2 regions of the Novosphingobium sp. HR1a genome follow, and region 1 is predicted to be linked to the other one. Evidence: riboswitches for the same ligand, from Rfam matches in the RefSeq annotation. Region 1 holds a riboswitch; the other holds the start of a gene.

What was found. A riboswitch is a leader RNA that binds a small molecule or an ion and turns the genes downstream of it on or off. The one in region 1 is predicted to bind cobalamin.
Region 2: it holds a riboswitch for cobalamin, as region 1 does, so the genes downstream of both, HWN72_RS21030 (DUF1852 domain-containing protein) here and HWN72_RS13660 (HoxN/HupN/NixA family nickel/cobalt transporter) in region 1, are expected to answer to the same signal.

The regions. Positions count from the first base shown of each region.
Region 1 covers NZ_JABXWS010000051.1:18,912-29,409, reverse strand. The annotation lists gene HWN72_RS13690 (SDR family oxidoreductase) at 63-863, shown strand; gene HWN72_RS13685 (nuclear transport factor 2 family protein) at 860-1,285, shown strand; gene HWN72_RS13680 (aminotransferase class I/II-fold pyridoxal phosphate-dependent enzyme) at 1,327-2,472, shown strand; gene HWN72_RS13675 (hypothetical protein) at 3,145-3,591, shown strand; gene HWN72_RS31090 (LuxR C-terminal-related transcriptional regulator) at 3,790-3,957, opposite strand; gene HWN72_RS31085 (hypothetical protein) at 3,975-4,430, opposite strand; gene HWN72_RS13665 (flagellin) at 4,795-5,619, shown strand; gene HWN72_RS13660 (HoxN/HupN/NixA family nickel/cobalt transporter) at 5,805-6,857, opposite strand; cobalamin riboswitch at 7,044-7,287, opposite strand; gene HWN72_RS13655 (nuclear transport factor 2 family protein) at 7,354-7,557, opposite strand; gene HWN72_RS13650 (sigma-70 family RNA polymerase sigma factor) at 7,597-8,268, shown strand; gene HWN72_RS13645 (ribonucleotide-diphosphate reductase subunit beta) at 8,481-9,530, shown strand; gene HWN72_RS13640 (hypothetical protein) at 9,697-10,221, shown strand; gene HWN72_RS13635 (MAPEG family protein) at 10,273-10,498, shown strand, end outside.
Region 2 covers NZ_JABXWS010000077.1:79,715-90,212, forward strand. The annotation lists gene HWN72_RS21015 (TonB-dependent siderophore receptor) at 1-833, shown strand, start outside; gene HWN72_RS21020 (DUF4198 domain-containing protein) at 923-1,657, shown strand; gene HWN72_RS21025 (hypothetical protein) at 1,768-2,229, opposite strand; cobalamin riboswitch at 2,697-2,919, shown strand; gene HWN72_RS21030 (DUF1852 domain-containing protein) at 3,316-4,314, shown strand; gene HWN72_RS21035 (methionine synthase) at 4,341-5,369, shown strand; gene HWN72_RS21040 (acyl-CoA thioesterase) at 5,550-5,957, shown strand; gene acnD (Fe/S-dependent 2-methylisocitrate dehydratase AcnD) at 6,051-8,681, shown strand; gene prpF (2-methylaconitate cis-trans isomerase PrpF) at 8,681-9,877, shown strand; gene HWN72_RS21055 (hypothetical protein) at 9,874-10,179, shown strand; gene prpC (2-methylcitrate synthase) at 10,176-10,498, shown strand, end outside.

The DNA of each region.
Region 1 (10,498 bases):
AGTGTCCGCTTCTTCAAAATTCCCACAAGGCGGCAAGGCCGCGCTGAGGAGAGGCAAAACCCATGGATTTGAGCGAAGCAGGCCACGCGTTCGTCACCGGCGGCGCAAGCGGCATCGGCCTGGGTATCGTCGATGCGATGGCCCGCAAGGGGCTCAAGGTGACGATCGCCGACATCGATGCCGAGCACCTCGCCGCAGTGCTGGCCGATCGCGGTGGGGCCGTTCGCGGCGTCGTCCTCGACACCCGCGACCGTGAGGGCTGGGCGCGCGCGAAGGCCGAGGCGGAAGGTGTCTTCGGCCCGGTCGATGTGCTGGTCAACAACGCCGGCATCGCTCCCAACGGCCGCGAATTCGCGGACATGGACCCGGCCAGCTTCGACCGCATCGTGGCGATCAACCTCACCGGCATTGCCAACGGCGTCTTCACCTTCGCCGCCGATATGCGGGCAAGGTGCAAGGGGCACGTGGTCAATACCTCCTCGCAGGCCGGTCTCACCGCGAGCGTGCCGGGCGTCGGGGCCTATGCGGTCGCCAAGTTCGGGGTAACTGCGCTCACGGAGGCGTTGAGGCAGGAGATGGCTCCTCATGGCGTGGGTGTGTCGCTGCTTTGTCCGGGTTATGTTGCCACGAACCTGGCCGAGAACACCCGCAAGGTCGGAGGCGAAATCCGCCAGTATGCGGGCGCCATGCCGCCCTCCGGCGTGACGGCCGAACATATCGCCATGATGGTGCTGGCGGGCATCGAGGCCGACGAACCGTGCATCGTCACCCATGCCCGCGTCTGGCGCAGCGTGGAACCGCGTTTCACGGCGATCCGCGCGGCCTGCGAACGCCGCGACGCAGTGCAGGGCGCCGCTGCATGACCGAGGAACGGTTCGCCCGGATCGAGGCGCAGATCGCCATCGCCGACCTCGTCCACGGCTACGCGCGGGCCGTGCGGCGCGAAGCCTATGAGAGCATCCCCGCTCTTTTCGCCCCGACCGGGACCTTCGAAGTCCGATCCGGCGCGCCCGATCGCACCGAATATGCCGTGCGCCAGCGGTTCGAGACACCCGAGGCGCTGGCCGCCTTCCTCCTCGAAGGGAAGGGCCGGCCGCATCCCGTGCCGCTGATCCATAATCTGATGGTCGAGGTCGCCGGAGACACCGCGCGGGCCAACGCCATGATGGTGGCGCCGATCACCGGCACCAACAAGCAGGTGACCGGCGAATATCACGACAGCTTCGTGCGGCTGGACGGCTGCTGGCTCTTCGCCGCGCGCATCTACACCATCTTCGCGGCCTGACGCGCATTGCATGACGCCTGCACGGCGCGTAGCAGGCGTGCATGATCGCGCACGTCGAACCCTTCCACGCCACGACCATCGGCCGTCTTGCCTACGAACTCGCCGCCGAGGGGCGCGACGTGATCCACATGGAATACGGCCAGCCCTCCACGGGCGCTCCGGCCGCGGCCATTGCCGCGGCCCATACGGTGCTCGATGCCGAGGCCGGTGGCTACTGGGAGAGCCCGGCGCTGCGCGAACGGATCGCGCGGCACTACGCCGAGGCTTATGGCGTAGTGGTCACGCCCGAGCAGGTATTCCTGACCTGCGGTGCCTCGCCTGCCTTCGTGCTGGCGCTGTCCTGCTGCTTCCGCCCCGGTGCGCGAGTGGCGCTGGCCCGGCCGGGATACGTCGCTTACCGCAATGCCATGCGCACGCTCTATATCGAGCCGGTCGAGCTGCCCTGCGGCCCGGCCGAGCGCTACCAGGTCACCGCCGCCGCCCTCGACGCGCTCGATCCGGTGCCCGAGGGGCTGATCCTTGCCAGTCCGGCCAACCCCACCGGCACCGTCATCGCGCCGGAGGAACTTGCGGCCATCGCGCAGGTCTGCGCGCGCAAGGGCATCACTGTGATCTCCGACGAGATCTATCACGGCCTGACGTACGGCATGACGGCCGACTCCCTGCTCCAGCACGTGCCCGAGGCACTGGTGGTGAACAGCTTTTCCAAGTGGTTCTCGATGGCCGGCTGGCGGCTGGGCTGGCTGGTGGTTCCTTCGCGTCTGATCGAGGCTGCGCGCGCACGGATCGCCAACCTGTTCCTGACCCCGCCGGTGCTGGCGCAGCACGCGGGGCTGGTCGCCTTCGACTGCACCGAGGAACTGGAGGGGCACCACGCCAATTACGCGCGCAATCGCGAACTGCTGCTGGCCGCGCTCCCCCGTCTCGGCCTGCAGCGCATCGCGCCGCCGGACGGGGCGTTCTACATCTGGGCCGACATCGGCCACCTGACCAACGACAGCTTCGCCTTCTGCCGCCAGCTCCTTGCCGACACCGGCGTCGCCACCGCGCCGGGCATCGACTTCGACCCGGTCGATGGCAACCGTTTCATCCGCCTCAGCTTCGCCGTCTCCACGCTGGAGATCGAGGATGCGATCGAGCGCATGGTGCCTTGGTTCGCTGCGCGCGGGAACACTGCCGGCGTTTGACATTGGTTTGCTGATACGATCCTGCATGGCTCATAGTCGAGAGAAGGGCAGTATGATCGTCACCGGCCGCGGCCTGCGCGCGCGGGGGCGAATCACTTTGCGAGCAAGCCTGCGAGACTGCCGATAGAGCGCGGCAAAGGCTGCACGAGGTCGATGGAGTGCGATTCGCGATGGCGCCGATGCCCGGCATGGCGGCATTTTTCGGAGTGATGGATTCTGTGCCGGTACCACAGTCCGGTGACCGGCCGACCACGTGCCCGCGCCCATGCTTCGCGCAGATGCGGATGCTCACCCGGGCAGCCGTCATGCGCACGATTTCAGAAAGTCATGTGATCTGCACCTGGACAATATCGGGACGCGACATGGAGTTACTGCCCCAACGCTCGCAAGGACGGGTGCGGGGCGTCGATACCGGACACGATCTGGGCCCCGCCGAACCGGCCCGGTTCGCGGATAAAATTGCCGCGACAACCCGTCCCTAGCGGCGGTTTGCCTAAGGAAATTTCCGCAAGGGGTCTGCGCAGCCGTGAATACACGGGTGTTTCACCTAGCCTCTATAAGATGTAACAAGGCGGGACAGCGAATCCGGGCTACAGGGAACTGCGTATTGACGCTGGGCCAGGTCTGGGGACTGTGGCGCACCCTTCGGACGCGAAAGACAACGATAAGGCAATGGCAAGTACTTCGAACAGTGTCGGCAGCGATCGCGTTCATGCGCGCCGTCTGCGTGACTTCCTCCACGATTGCGCGGGCAGTGCCGCCTGCGAGGAGATCGACCGTATTCACGAAGCGCTACACCTGCTGAGCGGCAGTGGCGTCGACGGAGCCGTACCGCTCGACCGCGTACGCATCAACGCCATGCTGGACTGCGGCGCGGGGATGAGCGCCGTGCTGGAGATCATCGGTCCGGACATGCCGTTCATGCTTTCGCGGGGCGGTCACGATACTTGTCTTGCGACCGTGGTGCCTCCGGGCGGCTCCGAGGAAGCTATCGCGGAAGGTTCGACGCTCGCGCTCGCTATGCTGGCGGGCCATGTCGCGGCGGTGCTGGCGAAGGGTGAACGCGGCGCTCATGCCGCAGATGTTCCGCTGGCCTCGGCCTCCATCCGACTGCACTGACACCGCCGGCCCCAAACGATCCCGCGACAGGCCCGGTCGGGAGGGGAATACGACCGGGCCCGCATCGTCGTCCGGAGATCAGGCGACTGCGGATCAGGCGTCGGCGCCTTGGCAACGGGTGGCGCCGACAGCTTTGATGTACCGCGATCGTGGCTAACGGCTCGTTCACGCACGCCTAGGGATATTGCCGGATTGGCGTCAGTTCACGAGGGATGCCTCGATCGCGATGCGGCTCGCGTCGGACGTGTGATTGGCGCCCAGCTTGTTGAGCATGTTGGCGCGGTGGGTTTCAACCGTTCGCGGGCTGATCGAGAGTCTTTCTCCTATCAGGCGGTTGGACAGGCCGCTGGCGACGCTGCCCAGCACTTCGCGTTCCCGCCGGGTCAGGCGATGTAGTCGATCGCGCCATCGAGGATGGCCTGGACGATGCGCTGCGCGCCGGACTCCTCGAAGAAAGCGATGTTCGGAAACCATTCGCCGTGGCTGGCCATGCTTTCGATCAGATCGTCGATCGCGCCCGCCTGGTCGTGGATCTCCGGATTGGCGGCGATCGGGTCTTCTGGGCCGGCCATGGCGGCGAGGATCATCGCCAGCGACGTCTCGTTGACGGGGGCGGCGTAAGTGACGGAGGTGTGGCTCGCGCCTTCGCGCACTATCCCCGGCATGTTCCCACGCGAAAGGCTGACGCGGCGGCGGCGCGGTTTCCCGGGTGTGTGATCGGCCGCATCGCGAAAATCGATTGCAGCGGTGTCGAAAAGAGAGGCGGCAATGGCGCTCGCGCGCTGCATCACCGGGCCGTGTAGGCGGAGCTTGTCGTGGATGCCCGGCAATCCGGTCATATCGCGCTCCTTCTAGAATTAACCGTGTTCTGAAGGTGCTTATGAGGAGCGGACGGCAAAGAGAGCGGTAATTTAGGGGGGGAGATGTGCTTAATAATTACCGTCAGAAGGACGATCTAAATGGGCCGTCGTCCCGGACTTTATCCGGGACCGCTGGGGTTTCTTGGGGCAATCGCAGGCCGCGCGCGGCGATGTGGGCGGTTCACGGCCAGCGGTCCCGGATCAAGTCCGGGACGACGAGTCGAATCGCAAGCGCTTGTTGAACCCCGTACTTAAACTTCCTCGCCCCCTGCCGGTTTAGGGGCTGGCGGCGCTGGAAACCCACCCGCCGGGACCAACGGGACACTTCACGGGAACACGCACAATGTTAGTCATCAACACCAACATCAGCGCGATCCGCGCCTCGAACGCATCGAATTCGGCCAACAAGGCCCTTGGTACCGCAATGGAGCGCCTGTCGACCGGCAAGCGCATCAACTCGGCCAAGGACGACGCGGCGGGCCTCGCCATCTCGACCTCGATGACCTCGCAGATCCGCGGCATGAGCCAAGGCATCCGCAACGCCAACGACGGCATCTCGCTGGCCCAGACCGCCGAAGGCACGCTGTCGGAAGTCGGCAACATGCTGCAGCGCGTGCGCGAACTGGCGATCCAGTCGGCCTCGGGCACTTACCAGACCTCGGACCGCGCGGCGATGCAGCAGGAAGTCTCGGCGCTGACCACGCAGATCAACGACAGCTTCACGCAGGCCAAGTTCAACGGCAACACGCTGATCTCGACCACCGCCGGCGCCGACCTCACCTTCAACATCCAGACCGGTTCGCAGGGCGGCCAGCAGGTCGGGCTGACCTCCAAGGCGATCGACGGCACCAAGGTTTCGGCGACCGCCCTCGACGTGACCGACGCCACGAAGGCGGCGACCACGCTTACCAACGTCGATGCCGCGCTGTCGGACGTCAACGCCACCCGCGCCTCGCTGGGTGCCGGCCAGAACCGCCTCGAATCGGCGATCAACAACCTGACCAACACCACCACCAACTTGTCCGACGCCCGCAGCCGTATCGAGGACGCCGACTACTCGGCCGAAACCACCGCGATGGCCAAGGCGCAGATCCTCAGCCAGGCATCCACCGCGATGCTCGCACAGGCCAACCAGAGCCAGCAGAACGTCCTCTCGCTGCTGCGCTGATAACGGACTGAAATATAGAACCTTCCTATCCCGGAAGGTTCGGAAAGCCCGGTGGTTCCCCATGACCGCCGGGCTTTCTTGCGTGGTAAAAGACCCACCCCCAGCCCCTCCCGCAAGCGGGAGGGGAGCAGAAAGGGATTGCCCTCCCGCAAGCGGGAGGGGGGCGAGACTTGCTCGTTTACGCCCTAGTCGCAGCGGGGTGGGCTGGCCGCCGCCCCCACTTCCACCGTGTCCAGACCGCCCCAGCGGTACACGGCCCAGCTCAGCAACCAGCACACCACGAACAGGCCGACGATCAGGAAGCCCAGCGTGTTGAACTGCTCCGAAAGCGAGGCCGCCCCGGACCACACGCCGCCCTCCAGCCCGAATTTGTCCGACAGCAGCGCGGCGGTCTGGATCGAGCCGATCACCAGCGCCACCATGGCCGAGATCGCGGTGATGACGATGTTGTAGTAGAGCTTGCGGATCGGCTTGACGAAGGCCCATTCGTAGGCCCCCAGCATGATGACGCCGTCGGCGGTGTCGAGCAGGGCCATGCCCGCCGCGAACAGCACCGGGAACACCAGCACCGACCCCAGCGAAACGCCGTCCGCCGCATGCGCGCCCGAGAGGCCGAGGATGGCGACTTCGGTGGCGGTGTCGAAACCGAGGCCGAACAGGAAGCCGAGCGGCGCCATGTGCCAGGCATGGCGCACCAGCCGGAACACGGGGCGCAGGATTCGCGCGATCAGCCCGCGTCCGGCGAGCAGCATGTCGAGGTCTTCCTCGGCATAGGTCCCGCCGCGCCGCACCTCGACGAAGCGTTGCCAGACCCCGCGCAGGATCGCGAGATTCATGATCGCGATCAGGAACAGGAAGCAGGCGGAAATGATCGTCGCGATCACCCCGCCCGAACGGCCGAATGCCTCGAAATCATCGAGAGTGCCTGCTGCCAGCGCGATGGTGGTCGCGGCGATCAGGACGATGGCGGAATGGCCGAGCGCAAACCAAAGGCCCACGGTGATCGGGCGCTGGCCTTCCTGCATCAACTTGCGAGTGACGTTGTCGATGGCGGCGATGTGGTCGGCGTCCACCGCGTGGCGCAGGCCGAGGCTCCAGGCGAGGAGGGCGGTGCCCAGCATCACCGGGCTGGCGTGGAACAGGCTGAACGCCCAGCCCCAGACGACCAGGTTGGCGGCGACGAGCAGAAAAAAGAGCACGGTTATCCGGCTCTTGAGAGAGGTTTTCGCGGGCGACATCGGCGTTCTGATCCGTCTTCGCGTCAGCGACCTGACGGGGGCGTGCCGCGCACTCGGCGCGGTCGGCACGGGAGGCCCCGGACGGACGCGGCAGCGCCCGGCGTCCCTCGCGCCGATGCGGCCCCCGCCGCACGTTGCGTCGCTCAGACGGAAGTTACCGTGCCGCGGCCATCCCCTGGACCAAGGCAAGAGCGACCGGACGCAGGCAGGTCTCCTGGCTCGCGGGTCATCGCTTGATGCATGGCCTTCCCGTGGCCTCGCATGTCGCAGCGTCCGGCCCAGTGGCTGCCGGCGACCACCTTCGGGGCACCGGCCTATGCATCGCGCTCGCCACTTACAGTTGCAGGGACAGCCCCGGATTCGGATGAGAACATCCTCACCGCGTTCCCTTTTAAGCCCCTTGCGGGGCACCGGCGCGATCTTTCGCCGAAATGCTCAAGGTGAACGCTTCGGCGCGGCCTTCCTAATCGCGCGCCTGCTCCGCCGCAAGAGGGGGCTATTCGGCGATGTTCATCGCGTATGTGCGCCGGGCGAAGCGCCAGCGGCCGTCGTGGCGGACGAGGTCGTCGAAGTAGCGGGCGGCGAATTTCATCACCTTGCCCTCGATCCGGGCGATCTCGCGTACGTGGCAGCGGCCCTCGGCGGTGTCGCCCGAAACCTGGATCGCGCCTGGCATGGCGAAAAAGACCATCGCGTCCATCGTGGCGAACAGGTCGTCCCAAGTGCGCGAGAGGGCTTCGTGGTCCGCCGCTTCCTGCCGATGGTCAAGTGGCCGGCTTGGCACGTTCACGGCACCGGGCGTCCGGGGATCGAACTGGAGGATCTGGTGGAGGTCGGCCTCGTCGCGCTCACCGAATGCGCGCAGAAACACGATCTGCCGACCGAGGACGGCTTCGCCGCCTATGCCAAGATGCGGGTGCGGGGGGCGATGGTCGATCTTGTGCGCCGCAACGTGCAGGGCACGCGCGGCACGTCCGAGCGCCGCCGCATGCTGGCGCACAAGGAGACGCAGCTTCGGGGCTGGCTCGGCCGCGATCCCCGGCCTGACGAACTGGCGCAGGCGATGGGCATGGGCGAGGGTGAGTTGGTCTCGCTGCAGGATGCTGCCCGCCCGATGCGTTTCGAGCCGATCGATGAGGTCTATTCCGACCAGTGGATGACTTTCGCGACGGAAACGCCTGACAGCTTCGCGATGCTGGTCGACGCCGAGATGCGCGGCGCGGTCATCGCGGCGATCACCGACCTGCCGGACCGGCTCAAGCTGATCGTGCAGCTCTACTTCGTGGAGGAACTGAACCTCGCCGAGATCGCCGAGGTCTTGCAAGTTTCGATCCCGCGCGTGCATCAGCTGAAAGCGCAGGCGATCGACAAGCCGCGAGAGAGCCTGAAAGGCGTCGCCGAAGTCCTCTGACCGGCACAATCCGGGGATTCATGCGAGGGCGGCGAAATTAATCACACCCACAACCCCTTGGGGCTGCACTTTTTCCTTGCCCCCACATATTCCTGTGGGAAGATGATTCACGCACTCGATTTGCGCGCGATCTTGCCTATCTCTGGCCTTTCCGCCCAAGCGTGAAAGCGTTGTGGGCGAACGCAATTTCAGACGATCCACCGGAGCCGCCCATGTCCCTTCTCGAAGCCCGCAAGACCTACAAGCCCTTCGAATATCCCTGGGCTTACGACTACTGGAAGATCCAGCAGCAGGTCCACTGGCTGCCCGAGGAAGTGCCTCTGGGCGAGGACTGCCGCGACTGGGTGCAGAACATCTCGGATCATGAGCGCAACCTGCTCACCCAGATCTTCCGCTTCTTCACGCAGGCCGACGTGGAAGTGCAGGACTGCTACCATGAGAAGTACGCGCGCGTCTTCAAGCCGACCGAGATCAAGATGATGCTCACCGCCTTCTCCAACATGGAGACGGTGCACATCGCGGCCTATTCGCACCTGCTCGACACCATCGGCATGCCCGAGAGCGAGTACGGCGCGTTCCTTGAGTACTCGGAACTCAAGGACAAGCACGACTACCTGCAGAAATTCGGCGTCGACAACGACGAGGACATCGCCCGCACACTGGCGATGTTCGGCGGCTTCACCGAGGGCGTGCAGCTGTTCGCCAGCTTCGCGATGCTGATGAACTTCCCGCGCTTCAACAAGATGAAGGGCATGGGCCAGATCGTCTCGTGGTCGGTGCGTGACGAATCGCTGCACTGCGAAGGCATCATCAAGCTATTCCACGCCTTCTGCGAAGAGCGTGGCTGCCTCACCAAGGCGGTGAAGGACGATATCGCCGATCAGTGCCAGACCACGATCCGTCTCGAGGACAACTTCATCGACCTGGCGTTCGAGCTGGGCCCGGTGCCGGGCATGACGCCCAAGGATATCAAGAAGTACATCCGCTACATCGCCGATTGGCGCCTTGGCCAGCTGGGCATGAAGCCGATCTACCTGATCGAGGATCACCCGCTGCCCTGGTTGCAGCCGCTGCTCAACGGCGTCGAGCACGCCAACTTCTTCGAGACCCGTTCGACGGAATATTCGAAGGGCGCCACCCGCGGCGACTGGAACACCGTGTGGGCCAACTTCGACTCGCGCAAGAAGGTGCGCGCGAACGACGAGCCGCTGGTGGACGATGGTTCTGAGCCCGGCCTGTTCGGCGAAGTGGCGGCGGAGTAAGTCGTATCGGATCGGGAATGGGGGCAATTTTTCCTCCATTCCCGCCGGATTGGGGCTCATTCCTCGTATTTCGCCGGATGTTTCCGGCCTCCCGCAGCGGGTAGCTCTTGGCAACCGGCTTGCTTCATGCGCATTTCTCCTGAGAATTCTGTCCGGAGAAACGGTCTTGCCCCGTACTATGCTGCTGCTGAGCGCGCTTGCGCTCGCTCCTGCAATCACCGCCCCGCCGGCGCTCGCCCAGACGTCGGCTCCCGTCTCCGCCGACAGCAAGGCGGGCAAGCGCGCCCTGCTTGACGAGAACGCGGTCACCGTGCGCAATGTGTCCCGCGAAGAACTCGTCCACGGACTTCCGCTCGTCGATGACGACGGCTTCGCCATCGGCACCGTTGAACGCCTCGCCGGTAACGAAGTGGTCGTCTCGGACGGGACGGCCGAGTACCGTGTGCCGTTCACGCAAGTCTATGCCTTCAGTAAGGACGGCGCCGATCATTACGCCAGCCGCACCCCGAAATCCCGGCTCAAGCCCGAACCGATCGTCGCCTCCGCTCCGCCTCCGCCGCCGACCGATGCCGACGAGGACTGGGAGAAGCTGGGCCCCGAGGGTGGTCCGCTCCCGGACGAACAGGACGAACCGGAGGCCGCTGCGCCTGCGGACGTAGCGCCGGATAGGGCTGCAACGCCCAGTAACTGACCGGGCGATTCCCGCTCCCTTACGCGGAACCATCATGAAGGAGGCCGCCGCATGTCCCATAACCCGACCCTAATTTTCCTGCCGATGCTGGTGGTGGTCGCGCTGACGTTCGTGGCTTTCGTGCGCATGGCGGTCGCCCGCACCGGTATCATCAAGTCGATGGATCCCGACTACTACCGTGCGCACATCGGCCCGCCCGAGCCCGAAAGCGCCCGCGCGGCGGTGCGGCACTATGACAACCTGTTCGAACTGCCGACGCTGTTCTACGCCGCCTGCC
Region 2 (10,498 bases), on a different contig from region 1:
CTCAGGATCAGCTATCGTTGCTGCCCTGGCTGAAGGTGCTGGTCGGCGGACGGCTCGAAAGATTCGAGAGCGACAACCTCAACCTGCGTAATGGCGTGACTTCCGCCTTCAGACAGACGGTGTTCACCCCGCGCCTCGGCACTGTCTTTGTGCTCAGCCCGCAAGTCTCGCTCTACGGCAGCTATGCGCGCTCCAACAAGCCGAACACGGCCGCTGATGTGAACGGCAATGTGCTAGATCCCGAGCGGGGCACCAGCTACGAGGCGGGCGTGAAGCTCGAACTGCTGGACGGCACCCTGAGCGCGACGGCGGCGCTGTTCCACACGACCAAGCAGAACGTTGCAACCACCGACCCGGACAACCTCGATTACAGCATTGCCGCAGGTGAAGTGCGCAGCCGGGGCATCGACATCTCCATCACCGGCAACATCACGCGCGCCTGGCGCGTGGTGGGTGGTTATGCCTTCGCCGATTCCGAGGTGACGAAGGACAACCGTCTTCCGTTAGGGCAGCGTCTTCCCAACACGCCGCGCCATTCGGCCAGCCTGCTCAATGTCTACGAGTTTCAGGACGGTGCCCTCGCGGGCTTGGGTGCAGGCGCGGGCGTCACGTATCTGGGCGGACGCATAGCAGGCACGGCGGCCACCGCGCCCTATATCCGGCCTTACGCCACGGTGAACCTGCTCGCCTATTATCCGCTCGCAGAGAACGTGAAGCTGCAGGTCAACGTCAACAACCTGCTCGACAAGAAGTACGCCGAGCGCGGCTTCGGCAGCAATCTTTATCCGGGCGCCCCCTTGAGCGCCGTCGCCAGCATCACGGTTGGCCTGTGATGCTTGAGCCTGTGATGCGGGGCGCAACCCCTGTCTCCGGCCGAGACCTCCACCATGCCCTCGATCGAACCAAAGCAAGGATGTGCACGATGAAAACCGCGTTGAATGCCACGATCCTCACCTCGCTCCTCACGCTCTGCACCGTACCTGCCCAAGCCCATGGTATCTACCTGACCGAACGCTCGAAGCAGATCGTGCTCGTCTATGGCGAAGGCGCCGACGACATGGACATGGTAAAGCGCGAGCCGCTGATCGACACGGTCGCCGCCTTTGATGCCGAGGGCACGTCGATCAAGGTGTTGCACCGGGTCTCGGGCCTCGCCATGCTCGTCGAAACCGAAGTCAAACCCGCCTTCGTCACCGCCGTTCTGCAGAACGGCGTGTGGTCGCGCATGAAGGGCGGCGAGTACGAAAAGAAGGGCCTCGACGAGATGCCCGGCGCCGAAATCTCGACCAACAACATCAAGTATGCAGTGCGGATCCAGGGCAAACTGATGGGCAGCATACCGGCGTTGCCCGGCCAGACGCTTCAGATCGTGCCGGTAGGCCCGATCCCGAAGCTGCTGGGGCAGAAGCTGAAGTACAAGGTTCTCTTCCAGGGGCAGCCGGTGGCCGGGGCCCATCTCATCGCTGACTTCGTGAATGACCCGGACGCGAAGGAGGTCGTGACCGGCACCGACGGCACCGTAACGCTCGTCGTGCGTAACCAAGGCCTCAATGTCATTCATGCCGTCTATAACGGACCTAGCGACAACCCGACCAAGTACCGCAATGTCGAACTCACGGCGACGCTCAGCTTCACGCTGGAACACAAGCCGGAATGATACTTGCGTCCGGCCGCTCGACCGTCATGGTCGGGCGGTTGGATCTCGTTTGCGTGCTTACCGGCGACAACCAGTGAGCATGGAGAATGTGGCATTGCGAGACGCTGGCGTCAGTGGCCATCCTTGCCCAGACGCGCATCTTCTTCGCGCCAGTCGCAAATGACCTGAGGAGCGCCCAGCAGGCGCTCAACCTGCGATACCGAATAGGTCGGCACCGATACGATCTGCCCCTTACGGATACTCACGGATCCACTGGGGGTAAGACGACCGTCCTTGGTCCAGCGCACGCGTTCCTTGTTGGTGAGCGGCAGCACCGCAAGAAGTTCCTTAGGCGTAAGCGGTCGTTTGGCCAGTTCGACCAGACGGCCCATCAGATCAGCCAGATCGACTGAATCGGGTCCGCAGTCAGGCGCCAAGATGACGAACGCCTCGTTCAGCGCACGCCACTCGATCCGCGCACGCGGCCAGAACGCGGCACGTACGAAACGCTTCGCCTGCCCCCTTCGCAAACCCAAGGCAACATGATCCTCAAAACATCGCCCGAAGGACAGTCGCCATCCATCGCCGTCCACGCGCCAGCGCAGTTCTGCAGATATGCGGGCGAGACGAGAGTGTGCAGGCGCGTACCCACAGTAACCGCCATGGGGGGACAGTTGCATTGCGGCAGACATGGCAGTCGAACGAACCCTTGACGGAGAAGACCCGCACGTCGTTGAGCGGCGGCCTGATGCCCGGTCACCTGCACGGCGTCCCCGGTCACGTCTGCTCCATGGACTTGAGGATCACCGCTGTGACGGCGAACCTGCTTGAGCATTTCCAGATCTTGCCAATCAGCAATGCCGCAGCGGCGACCGCGATGTTCAGATCAAGAAACCATCATAGTTTTGCAGGTTCTCGAGGAGCTTTCCAGCCTTTCCTCACGTGTACCGCTCCTCGGCCAAGTACGAGCGCGGACTGCGTCGCTGACGGAATAGCCTCACATCGAAACCATCATATAAAGATATCTTTATATGATGGTTGACAGTTGGCTGGCGATGGTGTTGAGAGAGCGTGTCGAGGTTCCCCGCTTCAGGCATGACGGCGGGGCTAAGACGGGAAGCCGGTGGTGCCCTTCGGGGCAGAGTCCGGCGCTGCCCCCGCAACTGTAAGTGGCGAGTGGCGGTTCCATTTCGTGTCACTGAGCCTTGCACAAGGCTCGGGAAGGCCGGAACCGCCGCAATGACCCGCAAGCCAGGAGACCTGCCTTCGGCGCCATAACGTTCCTCGGACGGGGGTTCCTCCGGTGGATCGCGCTTGAAGCGTGGCCCGCAGTCTATCCGCCGTGTGGGCCGCTCCTACTTTGCGCGTTCTTCCTTCGATCCTTCCGCCCGGCCAAAGCAGGTGATCGGTCGATGTTTGCAATCCTGTCCCGCCCCTTCGCAAATCGACGAATGCGCCCGCGCGCCGTGTCATCGGGCTGAGCCCCGCCTGACGCGGCGCGCCGCAAATCCAGACCCATTCCCGAACCACAACGACGGACGGCGTTCGCGCCGGACCGCAGGACACCGTGCATGCCCGCAACACACGCCAACCCGACATTCCCACGCCCTCGCCTCACCCGTATCGCTTCCGGCGCGCCGCTGGCGCCCACGATCAGGCGATCTTCAGGACAACCGGCCATGACAGACGACGATCTCACATTCTCCATCAGCAGCATTCGCTTCGACGAGAATTATCGCCCCTCCGACAACACGCGGATCACGACGAACTTCGCCAATCTGGCCAGAGGCGAGCACCGCCAGGAAAACCTGCAGGCTGCCCTCAGGATGATCGACAACCGCTGCAACGATCTGGCGGATTGGGACAATCCCGAGGGTGACCGCTACCGGGTCGAGCTCGATATCGTCTCGGTCGAGATGCATGTTGCTGCGGGCGATGGCGGCGATGCCTTCCCGATGATCGAGATCCTGAAGCCGAGCATCATCGACCGAAAGACCGATACGTGCATCGCCGGGATCGCCGGGAACAATTTCTCGTCCTACGTGCGCGATTACGACTTCAGCGTGCTGCTGGCCGAGCATAACAAGGGACGGTCTACGTTCGCGACGCCGGAGGGCTTCGGCGATCTGCACGGCAACCTGTTCCGGCACTTCCTGGCCTCGCCTACATACCGGGACAATTTCGCGAAGCCTCCGGTCATCTGCCTGAGTGTCTCGAGCAGCCAGACCTACCATCGCACGGAAAACCGCCACCCGATCCTGGGGATCGAGTACCGGCAGAGCGCGTTCTCCTCCACCGACGAATACTTCGCGAAGATGGGCCTGCAGGCGCGCTACTTCATGCCTCGGGGCAGTGTCGCGCCGATGGCGTTCTATTTCACCGGCGATCTGGCAAGCGATTACACCAGCCTCGAACTGATCGGCACGATCAGCACGATGGAATCGTTCCAGAGGATCTACCGGCCCGAAATCTACAACGCCAATTCGGCTGCGGGGAAATGCTTCCGGCCCAGCCTGAACCATCAGGACTTCTCGTCCACCCGGATCGTCTACGACCGCGAAGAGCGCAGCCGCCTCGCCATCGAGCAGGGCCGGTTTGCGCAAGAGCACTTCATCCGGCCGTACCAGGCCGATCTGGACCGCTGGTCCGCCGGCTACGCCGCCAGCCACATCCTTTGACAAGACAGCACACAAGGTCATCCAACATGAAAACACTGTTGCCCACTTTGACCGCTGGCAGTCTGCCCAAGCCCTCTTGGCTGGCCGAGCCCGAGAAACTCTGGTCGCCCTGGAAGCTGGAAGGCGAGGAACTGGTCGCCGGCAAGCACGATGCGCTGCGCCTGGCCGTGGACGATCAGCGGCAGGCCGGGATCGACATCGTCGGCGATGGCGAACAGACCCGCCAGCACTTCGTTACGACATTCATCGAGCACCTGAGCGGCGTCGATTTCGAGAAGCGTGAGACGGTCAGGATCCGCAATCGCTACGATGCGAGCGTGCCTACGGTCGTCGGCGCGGTCGCCCGCCCGCAGCCGGTCTTCGTCGATGATGCCCGGTATCTGCGCACGCAGACCGATCAGCCCATCAAATGGACGCTGCCCGGCCCGATGACGATGATCGATACGCTCTACGATGCCCATTACCGCAGCCGGGAAAAGCTGGCCTGGGAATTCGCCACGATCCTCAACCAGGAGGCCAGGGAACTGGAGGCGGCAGGCATCGACATTATCCAGTTCGACGAGCCCGCGTTCAACGTCTTCTTCGAAGAGGCCAACGACTGGGGGATCGCCACGCTGGAGAGGGCTGCCGAAGGGCTGAAATGCGAAACGGCGGTCCACATCTGCTACGGGTACGGCATCAAGGCGAACACCGACTGGAAGAAGACCCTGGGGGCGGAATGGCGGCAGTACGAACAGACCTTCCCGAATCTCCAAAAGTCGAAGATCGATATCGTATCGCTAGAATGCCATCACTCGCGGGTTCCGTTGGACCTCATCGAACTGATCCGCGGGAAGAAGGTCATGGTCGGGGCCATCGATGTGGCCAGCGACACCATCGAAACGCCCGAAGAGGTGGCCGATACCCTGCGCAGGGCCCTGCAGTTCGTGGAAGCTGACAAGCTCTACCCGTCCACCAACTGCGGCATGGCCCCGCTGCCCCGCGCCGTGGCTCGAGGCAAACTGAACGCGCTTGGCGCTGGCGCGCGGATCGTCAGAGAGGAACTCGCCGGCTGAACGAGCCGCAGGGCTCGTCCGGGAACCGGACGGGCTCTGACAAGGCTCCTTGGCGTTGGACCCACTACGAATTCGCAACATTCGCGGGTTTGCACGGAAGGCCTTCGCAACCTTCCCGCTTTCAGGGGTTTGTCCCGCGCCCGGCGCGTGGTTGGCTGTCTTCGCAAAGGAGATACCACCATGCCCACTGCCCATGCCCTGCCCGCGGACACCCCATCGACCCGGCTGTGCGAAATGGTCTTTCCCGAACAGGCCAACCACTATGGCACGCTGTTCGGTGGCACTGCGCTCAGCCTGCTGGGCAAGGCTGCCTTCATCGCCGCAAGCCGCCATGCCCGCGCGGCGGTGGTGATGCGAACCTCGGAAAAGATCGAGTTCCGCCACCCGGTCCGAGTCGGACAACTCGTCGAACTGCACGCCTACGTCGTGCGCGAAGGGTGCTCGTCGCTGACGGTCGAAGTGGAGATGACCGCCGAGGGGCTCATCAGCGGCGAACGCTCGCTCGCGGTAAAAGGCCGTTTCGAGATGGTCTGCGTCGACGAGCACGGCAAGTCACGCCCCATCCGTCAGAACGCGGCCGCAGCCTGAATTCGCAAAGTTTGCAGATTTGCAGAAATCCGTCCGCAAGTCTTCGCCTTTTCAGCCATTTTCACAGGCGGCGGCGCTGCCGATAAGAGGCCCATGAACCACGCCTATCGCAAGCCCTTCCCTGGAACGTCAGCTGGAACCGCCGTCGATTATTTCGACACGCGCGCCGCCGTCGAGGGCATCCGCCCCGGCGCTTATAGCGGCCTTCCCTACGTTTCCCGGGTGCTCGCCGAGCAGTTGGTGCGCCGCTGTGATCCGGCGCTGCTGAGCGATGCGCTGACCCAGATTGTCGAGCGCAAGCGCTATCTCGACTTCCCCTGGTATCCCGCGCGCGTCGTATGCCACGACATCCTCGGCCAGACCGCGCTGGTCGATCTTGCCGGCCTGCGCGACGCCATCGCCGACCAGGGCGGCGATCCGGCCAAGGTCAATCCGGTGGTGCCCACGCAGCTGATCGTCGACCACTCGCTCGCTGTCGAATATGGCGGCTTCGATGCAGCCGCCTTCGACAAGAACCGGGCGGTAGAAGATCGCCGCAACGAAGATCGCTTCCACTTCATCGAATGGACCAAGAGCGCCTTCGAGAACGTCGATGTGATCCCGGCGGGCAACGGCATCATGCACCAGATCAATCTGGAGAAGATGTCGCCCGTCATTCAGGTGCGCGATGGCGTCGCGTTTCCGGATACCTGCGTGGGCACGGACAGCCATACGCCGCACGTCGATGCGCTGGGCGTCATCGCCATCGGCGTCGGCGGGCTGGAAGCCGAGACGGTGATGCTGGGCCGCGCCTCGATGATGCGCCTCCCCGATATCGTTGGCGTGCGCCTCACCGGGCAACGCCAGCCGGGTATAACCGCCACCGACATCGTCCTCGCCATTACCGAGTTCCTGCGCCAGAGCCGCGTCGTCGGCGCATGGATCGAGTTCTTCGGAGAAGGCGCCGACAGCCTCTCGATCGGCGACCGCGCGACAATCTCCAATATGTGCCCGGAATACGGCGCCACCGCTGCGATGTTCCACATCGACAGCCAGACCATCGACTACCTGCTGCTGACGGGCCGCGATCCCGATCATGTCCGGCTGGTCGAGGACTATGCAAAGCTGACCGGCCTTTGGGCCGACGACCTGCGCAATGCCGAATACGAACGGGTGCTGGAGTTCGACCTTTCAACCGTCGTGCGCAACATGGCTGGCCCCTCAAACCCGCACCGCCGCCTGCCGACCTCGGCGCTGGAGGAGCGCGGCATCGCCGTCGATCTCGACAAGGCGGTGGCGCAGGAGCGCGATGGGCTGCTGCCCGATGGCGCCGTCGTGATCGCCGCGATCACCAGCTGCACCAACACCTCCAACCCGCGCAATGTCGTGGCGGCGGGTCTTGTCGCGAAGAAGGCCAATGCGCTGGGCCTCACGCGCAAGCCGTGGGTCAAGACTTCCTTCGCACCCGGATCGAAGGTCGCACGCCTCTATCTGGAGGAATCCGGCCTGCTGCCGGAGCTGGAAGCGCTGGGCTTCGGCATCGTCGCCTATGCCTGCACCACCTGCAACGGCATGTCGGGCGCGCTCGATCCGGCGATCCAGAACGAGATCATCGAACGCGATCTCTACGCCACCGCCGTCCTTTCGGGGAACCGCAACTTCGACGGGCGCATCCACCCTTATGCTAGGCAAGCATTCCTTGCCTCGCCGCCGCTGGTCGTCGCCTATGCGATAGCGGGGACGATACGCTTCGATATCGAGAACGACGTGCTGGGCGTGGTGGATGGCAAGGACATCCGCCTTGCCGACCTGTGGCCCAGCGACGAGGACATCGACGCGATCGTCGCCGCCTCAGTGAAGCCGCAGCAGTTCCGCGACGTCTACGACCCGATGTTCGCGCCACGCGCGCGTGACGAGGCCAGCCCGCTCTACGACTGGCGGCCGCAATCCACCTATATCCGCCGCCCGCCTTATTGGGATACCGAAGGCGTCGGCGCGCTGGCCGCGTTCCCGCGCACGCTCAAGGCCATGCGCCCGCTGGCGATCCTGCCCGACAACATCACCACTGACCACCTCTCGCCCTCGAATGCGATCCTCGCGAGTTCGGCGGCGGGCGAATACCTCGCGCGGATGGGGCTGCCGGAGGAGGACTTCAACTCCTACGCCACGCACCGCGGCGATCACCTGACCGCCATGCGGGCGACCTTCGCCAACCCGCAGCTGGTCAACGAGATGGCGGTGGTGGACGGCGCGGTGAAAAAGGGCTCTCTCGCCCGCGTCGAGCCCGACGGCAAAGTGACGCGCATGTGGGAAGCGATCGAGACCTATCTGGAGCGCCGCCAACCCCTGATCATCGTGGCAGGGGCCGATTACGGCCAGGGCTCCTCGCGCGACTGGGCGGCCAAGGGCGTGCGGCTGGCGGGCGTAGAAGCCATCGTCGCCGAAGGGTTCGAGCGCATACACCGCACCAACCTGATCGGCATGGGCGTGCTGCCGCTGGAGTTTCAGCCCGGCACCACTCGCCTGACGCTGGGCCTTGATGGCACCGAAACGTATGATGTGGAGGGCGAGCGCCGCCCGCGCGCCACGCTGACGCTGGTGATCCGCCATGCCGACGGTGCGGCGACGCAGGTTCCCGTAACCTGCCGCCTCGATACGGCCGAGGAAGTCTCGATCTACGAAGCGGGCGGCGTGCTGCAGCGCTTTGCCGCCGACTTCCTCGCTTCCGAAGCGGAAACCGTCTGATGGGCCAGATCGCCATTCCGGCCACGTACATGCGCGGCGGCACCAGCAAGGGCGTGTTCTTCCGCCTCGAAGACCTGCCCGAAGCCGCGCGCGTTCCCGGCCAAGCTCGCGACCGCCTGTTCCAGCGCGTGATCGGCAGCCCCGACCCCTACGGCGCCCAGATCGACGGCATGGGCGGCGCGACCTCCAGCACCAGCAAATGCGTGATCCTCTCGCCCAGCACGCGCGAAGGGCACGACGTGGACTACCTCTATGGGCAGGTCTCCATCGACACCGATTTCGTGGACTGGTCTGGCAATTGCGGCAACCTTTCGACCGCCGCCGGGGCTTTCGCGATCCATGCGGGTTATGTCGCAGCCGGACCTGACGGGGTGCGCACCGTGGGCATCTGGCAGGCCAATATCGGCAAGACCATCATCGCGCATGTCCCCGTCAGCGGCGGCGCAGTGCTGGAAACCGGCGACTTCGAGCTGGACGGCGTGACCTTTCCCGCCGCCGAGATCGTGCTGGAATTCGTCGATCCCGCCGATGAGGGTGAGGATGGCGGCGCCATGTTCCCGACTGGCAATCTGGTCGATGAACTCGACGTGCCCGAGGCCCTCGTCGCAGGCGGCAAGCTACGCGCCACGCTCATCAACGCCGGCATCCCGACGATCTTCGTCGATGCCGAAGCCATCGGCTACACCGGCACCGAACTGCGCGAGGCGATCAACACGGACGCCGCCGCGCTGGCGCGGTTCGAGGCGCTGCGCACGATCGGTGCGCTGAAGATGGGTCTCATCAAGACGCCCGAGGAAGCCGCCAGGCGCCAGCACACGCCCAAGATTGCCTTCATCGCCTCGCCGGTGGAATATGTCACGTCCAGCGGCAAGACCGTTGCCGCAGGCGAGATCGACCTGCTCGTCCGGGCCTTGTCGATGGGCAAGCTGCACCATGCGATGATGGGCACCGCATCCGTCGCCATCGCCGCTGCCGCCGCCGTGCCGGGCACGCTGGTCAACCTCGCGGCGGGCGGCGGCAAGCGCCGGTCCGTCACGTTCGGCCACCCCTCGGGCACCCTGCGCGTCGGGGCGGAAGCCCGGCAGGTGGACGGCCAGTGGACCGTCGCACGCGCGATCATGAGCCGCAGCGCCCGCATCCTCATGGAAGGCAGCGTTCGCGTGCCTGCCGACGTTCTCGAAGGAGGTGCGAAATGATCTCCAACCGTCCCGAGAAGGGTCTCGATCTGCTGGGCGCGATGGTCAGCGCCGCCGCCGATCGTGCTTCGGCTCATCTGCCCGGCACGATCCGCTGCGCCCGGTGCGAACAGGTCCAGTTGAACGAGGGCTTCTCCACACCCGACGTCGATCTCGAGACCTGGTCGGTCAGCGCTGACCATCAGGCGATCGTCGTCTCCGTCTTCGCCACCGCGCCGCAGGACGGCGGCGGGCGCACCATGGCCGCCAGCGGCCGCTTCACTTTCACCACGCTCACGCACAAACGGGAATACGCCGCATGAACGCCGAGACTCCCTTCAAGCCCAAGAAGTCCGTCGCCCTCTCGGGCGTCGCTGCAGGCAACACCGCGCTGTGCACCGTCGGCAAGACCGGCAACGACCTGCACTATCGCGGCTACGACATCCTCGAATTCGCGGAAACCGCCGAGTTCGAGGAGATCGCCCATCTGCTGGTCCATGGCGAACTGCCGACCGCGCCGCAGCTTGTCGCCTACAAGGCCAAGCTGAAGGGCCTGCGGGGCCTGCCCCACTCGGTGAAATCGGCGCTGGAAGCGATCCCCGCCGCCGCACATCCAATGGACGTGATGCGCTCGGGCGTCTC